Lacibacter sp. H407: one gene and its partner. The protein of the gene in region 1 interacts with the protein of each later gene in a pairwise test. Links are inferred from orthologs where the notes say so. Each region holds a gene or a part of one and is shown in the gene's direction. Other genes may lie near its edges.

Region 1 (5,595 bases):
ATTACGGAAACGGGTCAACGCAAAAGGTTGATTCCCTCATTCAAAAAACTCCGTTTAAGATATATCAATACAAGCAGCGGCCTGCTCCAAAAGAAAAGATTGAACGGTAAGCGAAGCAGATATCTACAAAACGATAAATAGAAGCGTCAATCTCGACTCCCGCTTGATACGGGTTCGCTCAGGACTGATTACTCATCATTCATTACTCATCATTCCTCCCAATCAGCAATAAAAATATTGGTATCTCTTGTACCACCGTTGTTGCGGTTGCTGCAGAAAACGATCTTCTTTCCATCGGGGCTAAACATCGGAAATGCATCAAACCCTTTATCTCTGCTGATCTTGGTGAGATTGCTACCGTCTTCATTCATTGTATATAAATTGAACGGAAAGCCACGTTTGTATTCATGATTGCTGGCGAAGATGATGCGCTTGTTATCGGGCATGTAGGCCGGTGCCCAGTTCGCTTGTCCAAAAGAAGAAACCTGTTTGGCATTTGTGCCATCCGCATTTGCTACCCACACTTCCATATTCGTAGGAGCAACTAATCCCTGTGCCAACAACTCTTTGTATTCTTTGATCTCTGCTTCTGTTTTTGGACGACTTGCACGCCAGATAAGTTTTTTACCATCAGGACTAAACCAGCCACCACCATCATAACCCAACAGGTTGGTCACTTTAATTTCTTTCCCTGTTTTCAAGTCCATCACATACATATCAATATCACCATCTTTCGTACTCGTGTATAACATTTTCTTTCCATCGGGAGAAAGTGTTGCTTCAGCATCATAACCTTTGCTGTTGGTGAGTTGCTTTACAATTTTTCCATTCAGATCGGCGATAAAAATATCGTAGCTGTCGTACAAAGGCCAGATGTATTTGTTGCCATATTTACTGCGGTCAGGAATGGGAGGACAATCGCCACTACCTAAATGTGTAGATGCATAAATAATGTGTTTACCATCTTTCATAAAAGCCCCACAGGTTGTGCGTCCTTTGCCAGTGCTTACCAGTTTAGGAGTAAACTTTTCACCAGCTTTTGTTGGAACTTTTGCGATATACATCTGGTCGCAGGATATACCCTCTTTTGCATAGGTCTTTTGGAAGATGAGCCATTTGCCATCAAAACTGAAATAAGCTTCAGCATTATCGCCGCCAAATGTGAGCTGCTGAATATTTTTAAAATGCTTTTCGTCGGGGTAAAGAATTGTGTCATTGGTTGTTGCTGTTTTTTCAGCAACTCCTTTACTCCCATTTTTAAACGACAACATTACAACCAAGGCAAAAGGTAAGGCAAACAACAGAGCGGACTTGTGCATATTACAGATTTTGAGCAAATGTAGTTTTTGAAATGCCCGCAAATGTCAGGAAAATGTAAGAACCAGCAGCCTAAAATAATTTAGCTTTGCGCCATGCAGTTGAAAGCCGCTTTGCTCACCGGATTTGTGACCCTCAGTTTATTTGCCTGTACCAACGATTCCCCCAAATCCAAGGCACAGGAACCAACTTCCGCAACCACCACCGATACTAAACTACAGGAACTGGAAAACAAACTGCAACAGGAACCACAGGTGGATAGTATTCGTGAAGAATTTGTGGAACAGCTTGTACAAAATGATGAGTACGATAACGCATTGCTGCAAATTGAACAACTTCTGCAAAAACAACCCAACAACCCGGCCTACTTATTTATGAAAGCTGATGCACTGGAGCGCAAAGGCGATACATCCAATGCAATAGCAACCTATGAGCAATCTATTGGGGCAGCAGGTTTGTTTACCCAGGCTGAGTTGCGGCTGGCATCTCTGTACGCCGAAACCGGTAATCAAAAAGCACTGGTTTTGTGTGATGCGTTGTTGAAAGATGCAGCTGCCGTTCAATTCCGAAGCGATATTCTTTTTATAAAAGCAGCTTACCATACGAAAGTAAAAGAGTCATCAAAAGCAATGGCTGTTTACAACCAGATCATCCGGGAAGATTATACTTACCTCGATGCATACATTGAAAAAGGATTGATCTATTACGATCAGAAAAAATTTGATGAGGCCCACAAAGTTTTTACACAAAGTACCAATGTAAGTAACAAATTTGCCGATGGTTATTTCTGGATGGCAAAAACGGAAGAAAAACTCAACCGCAAAACTGAAGCCATTGATAACTATAAACGTTCCCTCGCACTCGATCAAAGTATTACTGAAGCGAAAGATGCGTTGAAGAGATTGGGAGTCGTAAAATGATGAGTGATGAATGATGAGCAATGAGTAGAATACAACTAACTATAAACTATCAACTACAAACTTTGAATTTTTTATGCCGATTGTAGCCCCTTCTTTATTAAGTGCCAACTATATTCATCTACAGGCCGATTGTGATATGCTCAATGCGAGTGAAGCGGATTGGTATCACCTCGATGTAATGGATGGCCGCTTTGTACCCAATATCAGCTTTGGGCCCATGATCATCGAGTTCTTTCGCAAAGCCACCACCAAAGTGTGTGATGTGCATTTGATGATCGAAGAGCCGGAGAAATATGCTGAAGCATTTCAAAAAGCCGGTGCCGATATTCTCACGGTGCATTACGAAGCATGCACCCATTTGCACCGCAATATTCAACAGATCAAAGGGCTGGGTATGAAAGCAGGGATTGCATTGAATCCGCATACACCTGTTTCATTGTTGAAAGATGTATTGGCCGATATTGATATGGTTTGTTTGATGAGTGTGAATCCCGGTTTTGGCGGACAGGCATTTATTCCGCAAACGCTCAACAAGATCAAAGAACTCCGTAACATGATCGATGAAAAAGGATTGAACGTAGAGATTGAAATTGATGGCGGTGTTACGCTTGCAAATGCACAAAGTATTGTGGATGCCGGCGCAACGGTGTTGGTGGCAGGAAACACCGTGTTCAAAGCACCCAACCCAACGGAGATGATCTCATTGTTGAAGAAGATATAATTCGGAAGTCAAAAAGCGGGCAATTCAGAAAAGTCTGAATGAAACCACTCTGCCATTGGGTGGTTTCACATTTATGCAGCGCTTTCCAATATATTTTAGTCAATCAAATATGAAACAACTCGCCTATACTATTATTCTCCTTTTTCTGCTTAGCAGTTGTACGTATCCTTGCGGAAAATCTGACGGCTTCATCATTAATTTCATCTCCTATACTGAGCAGGAAGCAAGCACCTACACTGTAAAGAGATATTCGAAAGGAAGCAGCTTTAGTAACTTGATTGACTCTATGATCCTTGATGCTTCTGTAATAAGCTACAGGCTTAGTAACGATACATTGCAATGGACATCTTCGTCAAGTGTTGCAAATCTCAGGTCTGATTTCGACTACCGGATTTTGATTCCAGCTACCGGCAGCCAATACCAAATAACAGAAGTTCTTGAACCGCAACAGGAAGGCCGCAAGTCAATGAAAAAGCCATATTGCAGAAATGGCATTGTGTCCTGTAAGGTAAATGGAGTGGAAACAAATCTTTCTTTCGATAATCTTTACCTGAAAAAATAACTTGTACCGCTTTTCGTTTTAACAGAAAGGCTTAGTTTTATCTACCATGAAGGCAACCAAAACCTGCTTCCTCCTTGTAATGCTGCTGGCATCTGTTGTTTCTTTTGCCCAAAAGAAATCAGCTACCGTAACCGGTAAGGTGCTCGATGAAAATGAAAATCCGCTCAGTAATGTATCGGTTGTTATTCTTGGCCGCAGTGCAGGCGTTACCACAAACGATTCCGGTTATTTCAGCATTAAAGTTCCATCGGGCAAAGCCGTTGCATTAATTTTTTCATACACCTCCTACCGTTCAGAACAACGGAATTTCTTTTTAAATGATGATGAAGAAGAACGAATGGTGATGCGGCTCGAACGGGGCAGCAAAGAATTGCAGGAAGTAACGGTAACCGACAACCGCATACGATCCGAAGCATCGGCCATCCGCATCAATCCGAAAAATGCATTGCTACTTCCATCGGCTGTTGGCGGTGTGGAAGGATTATTAAAAATATTTGTGGGCAGCAATAACGAACTCACTTCACAATATTCTGTACGTGGGGGCAATTATGATGAGAATCTTATTTACGTAAACGATTTTGAAGTGTTCCGTCCTTATCTCGTTCGACAAGGGCAACAGGAAGGGTTGAGTTTTATCAATCCTGAAATGGTTCGCAGTCTTACATTTTACAACGGAGGCTTTCAGTCACGCTATGGTGATAAGATGAGTAGTGTGCTGGATATTCAATACAAACGTGCAAAGAAATTCGGCGGCTCAGCGTATGTTTCTTTACTCGAACAGGGATTGCATTTTGAAGGTGGCTCCAAAGATGAAAAAGTAAGTTTTACTGTTGGTGCACGTAACAGAAGCAATCAAAATTTATTAAGCAGTCAGCAAACAAAAGGGAATTATGTTCCTTCCAGTAACGACCTGCAGGGCTATGTTACCTGGCAACCAAATATCAAATGGATGTTTGAAGCAATGGGTAATTATTCCCGTACACAATTCAAATTAAATCCTAAATTCAGCAGCCAGACAGCATCTGTGTTCTCACCATTCTTCACTGCCAATCTTGGTTTGGATATTTATTTTGCAGGTGGTGAACGTGATCGTTACAGCACAGCAATGGCCGGCATTGCAACTACTTTTCAGCCGCATAAAAATTTGAAGTTGAAATGGATGCTGAGTCATTTCAGTAATAACGAAGAAGAATCGTTCGATATACAAGGTGCGTATTTATTTGGTGAACGTGATTTTGATCGCAGCCGTTCAAGTTTTGGTTTAATTGTAAATCCGTTGGGTGCCGGAGTGTTCCAGAATTTTGCACGCAACCAACTCAACATTCAAATTCAAAACGCCACGCACAAAGGCAGTTTGGAAAAAGGAAACCATTTTATTCAGTGGGGCCATAGTCTCGAACGCCAAAGCATCAACGATAAGTTGAATGAATGGGAACTGACGGATAGCGCCGGTTATACCTTACCGTTTGATCCCAATCAACTGCAGTTAACAAAAGTCATCAAATCAAAATCAGATCTTGTTTTCTTCCGCACAACAGGTTATGTGCAGGATAACATTATTCTGAACGATTCATTGAACATGACGCTGCAGATCGGTGTACGTTACAATTATAACACACTCAACAACGAGGTATTGATTCAACCAAGAGTGCAGTTTGCGATGCAGCCACTCGGTAAAAAAGATATTGTATTTCGTGCAGCAGCAGGTGCCTATCATCAACCACCCTTCTACCGTGAACTGCGTCGGTATGATGGTACTGTAAACGAATCAGTAAAAGCGCAAAAAAGTTGGCAGGTGGTAGCAGGCTTTGATTATAATTTCAAAGGCTGGGGCAATCGACCATTTAAACTGCAGGCCGAAGCGTATTACAAACACATGTATGATATTGTGCCGTATGATGTAGATAATGTTCGCATCCGCTATTTCGGCAGCAACAGTGCCAAAGCTTATGCAACAGGTATTGAAGCCCGTTTGTTTGGTGAGTTGGTGAAAGATGCTGAAAGCTGGGTAAGTATTGGCTTGATGCGCACACGTGAAAATTTAGATAACGATCAGTGGTATAATTATGCATTGG
Region 2 (4,719 bases), 410 kb from region 1 along the record:
AGTACAAGCTATTTGCGATCGTGTGATCATCATCAACAAAGGAAGTATTGTGGCAGACGATCAGTTATCGAATTTGTTGAAAAAAGTTCATGCAGGCGAAGTGATCCTTGAATTAAAAGAAGAAGTGGATGAATCGTTGTTTCAATCTATTCAAAACTGTATTCGCTTAAACAGCACTACCTGGAAATTCAAAACAGATAATCCTGATGCTGTGAAGAAACAACTGTTACAACTTTCGATCGAAAAAAATCTGAATGTGCTTTCGCTGAAGAGTGATGAGAATTCGTTGGAAGATGTGTTCAGGAGTTTGACAAACTGACGTTGTCTGTTCACCTCCGCAATCTCCCCACCCCCTTCACCAATATCCATCCAATCAACAGCAACATAAGCAAAGCAATAATCACCGGTGCAATAAAACTCAACGCTGTTCCTCCAATTGCTGCTGCATTCTCACCCGTAGATACCACCACATTGCCAGTACCTGCTGTGGCCTTGGAAGAAAACAAACGCAACAATCCGGTCCCGGCTTGCACTGTTCCCGCAGCACCACCTCCGGCAACAATCGCCAATATCCATTTCAACAACGGAGTAAATTCTGCAATCGGTAAAAATGATGCAGCTAAAATTGTTCCTGCTGCAACAGCTAACGGAGTAGCGATCGTATCCAGCAGGTTATCGACAAACGGAATATAATAAGCACCAATTTCTAACACCGCTGCTGTTCCAAAACAAAGTACGGCCGGCAAGCTGCCCACCCATTGCATATCAGCAGGCAGGTTGAACCATTGCTGCCATGCAGCAAAGCTGGCACCCAACATAGGCACAAATACCCGAAAGCCACAGCATGCGCTGAGAGCAATGCCCATTGCAACAGAAGTAAGTAATGTTGTATCCATACAATCGTTTGTTGTACTTAAAAATAATCATTTCACTGCTCATAACTCTTTGCTGCTGCCGCTGAAAGTCTTTTCTTTGCAGCGAAAAGAAAGCTGCACGCTCTTTGCTACATGCTGCACGCTTTGTAACAACTGCAAACATTAACTACAAACTGAATTTTATGAGCTTTATCGCCGACATTCATGCAAGACAAATTCTCGACAGCCGTGGTAACCCAACTGTTGAAGTAGATGTAATTACCGAAAACGGAATTCTTGGCCGTGCTGCTGTTCCAAGCGGTGCAAGCACTGGTATACATGAGGCAGTTGAACTGCGTGATGGAGATAAAAGCAAATACATGGGTCGTGGTGTATTGAAAGCTGTAACAAATGTGAATGAAGTTATTGCCGATCAACTCATCGGTATTGATGTTACACGCCAGGCGTATATCGATTCACTTCTGCTGAAAATTGACGGTACTGATAACAAAAGCAATCTTGGTGCAAACGCAACATTGGCTGTAAGTATGGCCGTTGCAAAAGCAGCCGCTGAAGAAAGTGGATTACCCTTGTACCGTTACCTCGGTGGTGTAAACAGTACTGTGTTACCTATTCCCATGATGAATATCATGAACGGTGGTGCACATGCCGATAACAAAATTGATTTCCAGGAATTCATGGTGATCCCTGTTGGTGCTACATCATTCAGTGAAGGATTACGTTGGGGTGTGGAGATTTTCCATCACCTGAAATCTGTATTAAAGAAAAAAGGATTCAGTACAAACGTAGGTGATGAAGGTGGTTTTGCTCCTGAAATTCAAAGCAACGAAGAAGCGATTGAAACTGTACTGGAAGCGATCACTGCGGCAGGTTACAAACCGGGCGAGCAAGTAGCGATTGGTATGGATGCTGCTTCCAGCGAAATGTATGATGGTGCTACAAAAACCTATAAGTTTTACAAAAGCAATCCTTCGAAAGTGATCAGCAGCGATGAAATGGTTGCATACTGGACAGAGTGGGTGAATAAATATCCCATCATTTCAATTGAAGATGGTATGGCAGAAGAAGATTGGGAAGGATGGAAAAAACACACCGATGCAATTGGCAGCAGAATTCAATTAGTAGGTGATGATCTGTTTGTAACGAATACCAAAATTTTAAAAAGAGGAATTGATACAGGAACTGCTAACGCTATCCTGATCAAAGTAAACCAGATCGGTACCGTTACGGAAACCATCAACGCTGTACAAATGGCGCAGAATGCAGGTTACAATACGGTGATGAGTCATAGAAGTGGTGAAACAGAAGATACAACAATTGCTGACCTGGCAGTTGCATTGAATTGCGGACAGATCAAAACCGGTTCAGCTTCTCGTACCGACCGTATGGCGAAGTACAACCAACTCATCCGCATCGAAGAAATGCTGGGTGAGAATGCAATTTATCCAAACGGAAAGATTAAATTTGGTAAGTAACTTTAGTTGATAGTTCATGGTTCATAGCAGAACACTATGAACCATGAACTATCAACCATTAACAAAATGAAATTTCTAACTCACATACCGCCCATTCTGAAAAACAAATACGTTTTAACCATTATTGGTTTTGCGGTGTGGATGTTATTTGTGGACCGGAACGATTTTCTCACACAGGTGAACCGTTACCGCAAACTGTCTGAACTGAAGAGCAATACTTCTTATTTCAACCAGAAGATCGAAACGGCCAAAACCGAGCTGGAAAACAGGCAAAAAGACCCGGCCGCCTACGAGCGCCTTGCCCGTGAGAAGTATTACATGAAAAAGGATAATGAGGACGTTTTCCTCTTTGAGGAATAAAAACAGCCCGCCCCGTACAATACAAGTTTACCAACAGCGTTTAATAGCAAAGCAGATCCTTTGAGAAGCCCCTACGCATAAAAACAGGATTGCTTATGACACATAAATTTACGCCGGAAGACTTGTTACAATATCTCTACAAAGAAACAACCGCTGAACAGAATGCCGCTATCGAACAGGCAATGGCTGAAGACTGGACCCTCCGGGAAAAGTTTGAGGTAATCAAAAAAGCGGCACAACGGCTTACCAATTTCAGATTTTCACCCCGTACAGAAACGGTGTTGAATGTGCTGAAATATGCCAACAAGGACATGGCAGCCACTGATCTTTCTGCATCAAACTGATCTTTCCCTAATTTCGCCGTCATTCCAAATTCAGAATGACAACTAAAGAGCGTTACCAATCGGTTATTGATTATTTTTCGGTACATGCACCCGATGCGGAAACGGAGTTGCTGTACGATAATCCTTTTCAGTTACTCGTGGCCGTTATTCTTAGTGCCCAATGCACCGATAAACGGGTAAACCTGACAACTCCTTCCATCTTCGAAAAATATCCTGATGCTGAAAGCATGAGCAAGGCAACCTTTGATGAATTGTTTCCTCTCATTAAGAGCATTTCGTACCCCAATAATAAAACCAAACACTTGATCGGTATGGCACAAAAGCTCGTGCATGAGTTTAACGGTGAAGTGCCGTTAACTGTTGAGGAATTGATCAAATTACCGGGTGTTGGACGAAAAACAGCCAACGTCATTACTTCTGTGGTGGATGCACAACCAAATATGGCGGTGGATACACATGTGTTTCGTGTGAGTAAGCGCATTGGACTGGTGAAACAAACGGCTACTACTCCGTTAGCAGTAGAAAAAGAGCTCATCAAACATTTCCCTACCGAGCTGGTGTACAAAGCACATCATTGGCTCATTTTACATGGCCGTTATATTTGTATAGCACGAAATCCCAAATGCAGGGAATGTGGCTTGCAGCAAGCCTGTAAGTATTTTCAAAAGAATAATAAATAGTTCCGCTTTTTTCTCCGTGTACTTTGTGCATTATTTCGTTTGCTTTGTAATACAAATTAGCACAGCGAACACAAAGGCTTTTCACAAAGGACACAAAGAAGAACGACAAATCTATTGTTTCGGGAAATGTGCAATCAACTCCACTTCCAGTTTTGCATCGGGCATAAATAACCGAACAATTTGCACCCAGGTAGCTGCAGGGAAATCGCCTTTGTAAAATTGCTTGCGTACATGGTTGAGTAGTTTCATCGCTTCTATATCAGTCGTGTATAAATTTTCTTTTACTACATGCTGAAAGGTTAATCCATATTGTTTGAGTGAACGTTCCAAACCTGCATATACCTGCTTGACTCCTTTTTCACTTAGTTCAGTAGTTACAGTTCCGGAGAGATATAACACATCCCCTACTTTCAATGTCTGCGCATATCCGGCCGATGTATCCTGTTTGTTGGGATTGCCCCAATGCCATTTTTCTTTTATAATAGGGGCGGTTGTTTGTTGCGCCGAAGCTGTTATTGAAAAGACCACGGCAACGACGAAAATGAAATAGCTGTTCATGACGATAGGTTTTAACTGTAAAGTAAAAAATTGCAGCCGGTAACAAAAACAAAAAATCCATCAGCGGTTCACTGATGGATTCAAGACTTATGTAAAGTAAGAACAATTACAAATACTGTTGCAACTCTTCGATCAATTCACCTTTTGTAATAGGTACACCTTTGATCTTGTTGTAACCTTTTGCATCTACAAAATAAACGTCACGAATAATTTTGATCAACTGTCCGTTATTGATCTCGGGGATCAATACGGTTTCATAATTGCTCAATATTTCTCCAAGGTTGCGTGGGAACGGACGGATATAACGGAGATGTGCATGCGCTACCGATTTCCCCTGCACCTGTAATTCTGCACAGGCACTTTTAATAGCACCGTACGTACTGCCCCATCCAAGGATGAGCACTTTTCCTTTTTCAGGACCACTGTC

The links. The genes of interacting proteins can lie anywhere in the genome.
Region 2: the proteins of rpe (region 1) and eno interact in binary tests that used the Escherichia coli proteins (3 or more experiments, as listed by UniProt). The link is inferred for Lacibacter sp. H407 from one-to-one orthologs.

The regions. Positions count from the first base shown.
Region 1 is NZ_JBBKTU010000001.1:2,286,222-2,291,816, reverse strand. What follows is about bases 1,188-4,134. They hold rpe (ribulose-phosphate 3-epimerase), read left to right. Parts: upstream 1,188-2,310; coding sequence 2,311-2,958; downstream 2,959-4,134. Other genes in these bases: WG989_RS09935 (TonB-dependent receptor), read left to right, coding at 3,567-4,134; WG989_RS09940 (hypothetical protein), read left to right, coding at 3,068-3,520; WG989_RS09950 (tetratricopeptide repeat protein), read left to right, coding at 1,413-2,237; WG989_RS09955 (TolB family protein), read right to left, coding at 1,188-1,319. In the rest of the region: WG989_RS09960 (hypothetical protein), read left to right, coding at 1-110; more of WG989_RS09955, read right to left, coding at 210-1,187; more of WG989_RS09935, read left to right, coding at 4,135-5,595. UniProt on the Escherichia coli protein: Catalyzes the reversible epimerization of D-ribulose 5-phosphate to D-xylulose 5-phosphate.
Region 2 is NZ_JBBKTU010000001.1:1,876,243-1,880,961, reverse strand. What follows is about bases 215-3,203. They hold eno (phosphopyruvate hydratase), read left to right. Parts: upstream 215-1,057; coding sequence 1,058-2,350; downstream 2,351-3,203. Other genes in these bases: nth (endonuclease III), read left to right, coding at 3,090-3,203; WG989_RS08150 (hypothetical protein), read left to right, coding at 2,806-3,054; WG989_RS08155 (FtsB family cell division protein), read left to right, coding at 2,417-2,710; WG989_RS08165 (DUF4126 domain-containing protein), read right to left, coding at 330-896; gldA (gliding motility-associated ABC transporter ATP-binding subunit GldA), read left to right, coding at 215-319. In the rest of the region: more of gldA, read left to right, coding at 1-214; more of nth, read left to right, coding at 3,204-3,734; WG989_RS08140 (RidA family protein), read right to left, coding at 3,846-4,292; WG989_RS08135 (2-oxoacid:acceptor oxidoreductase subunit alpha), read right to left, coding at 4,399-4,719. UniProt on the Escherichia coli protein: Catalyzes the reversible conversion of 2-phosphoglycerate (2-PG) into phosphoenolpyruvate (PEP). It is essential for the degradation of carbohydrates via glycolysis.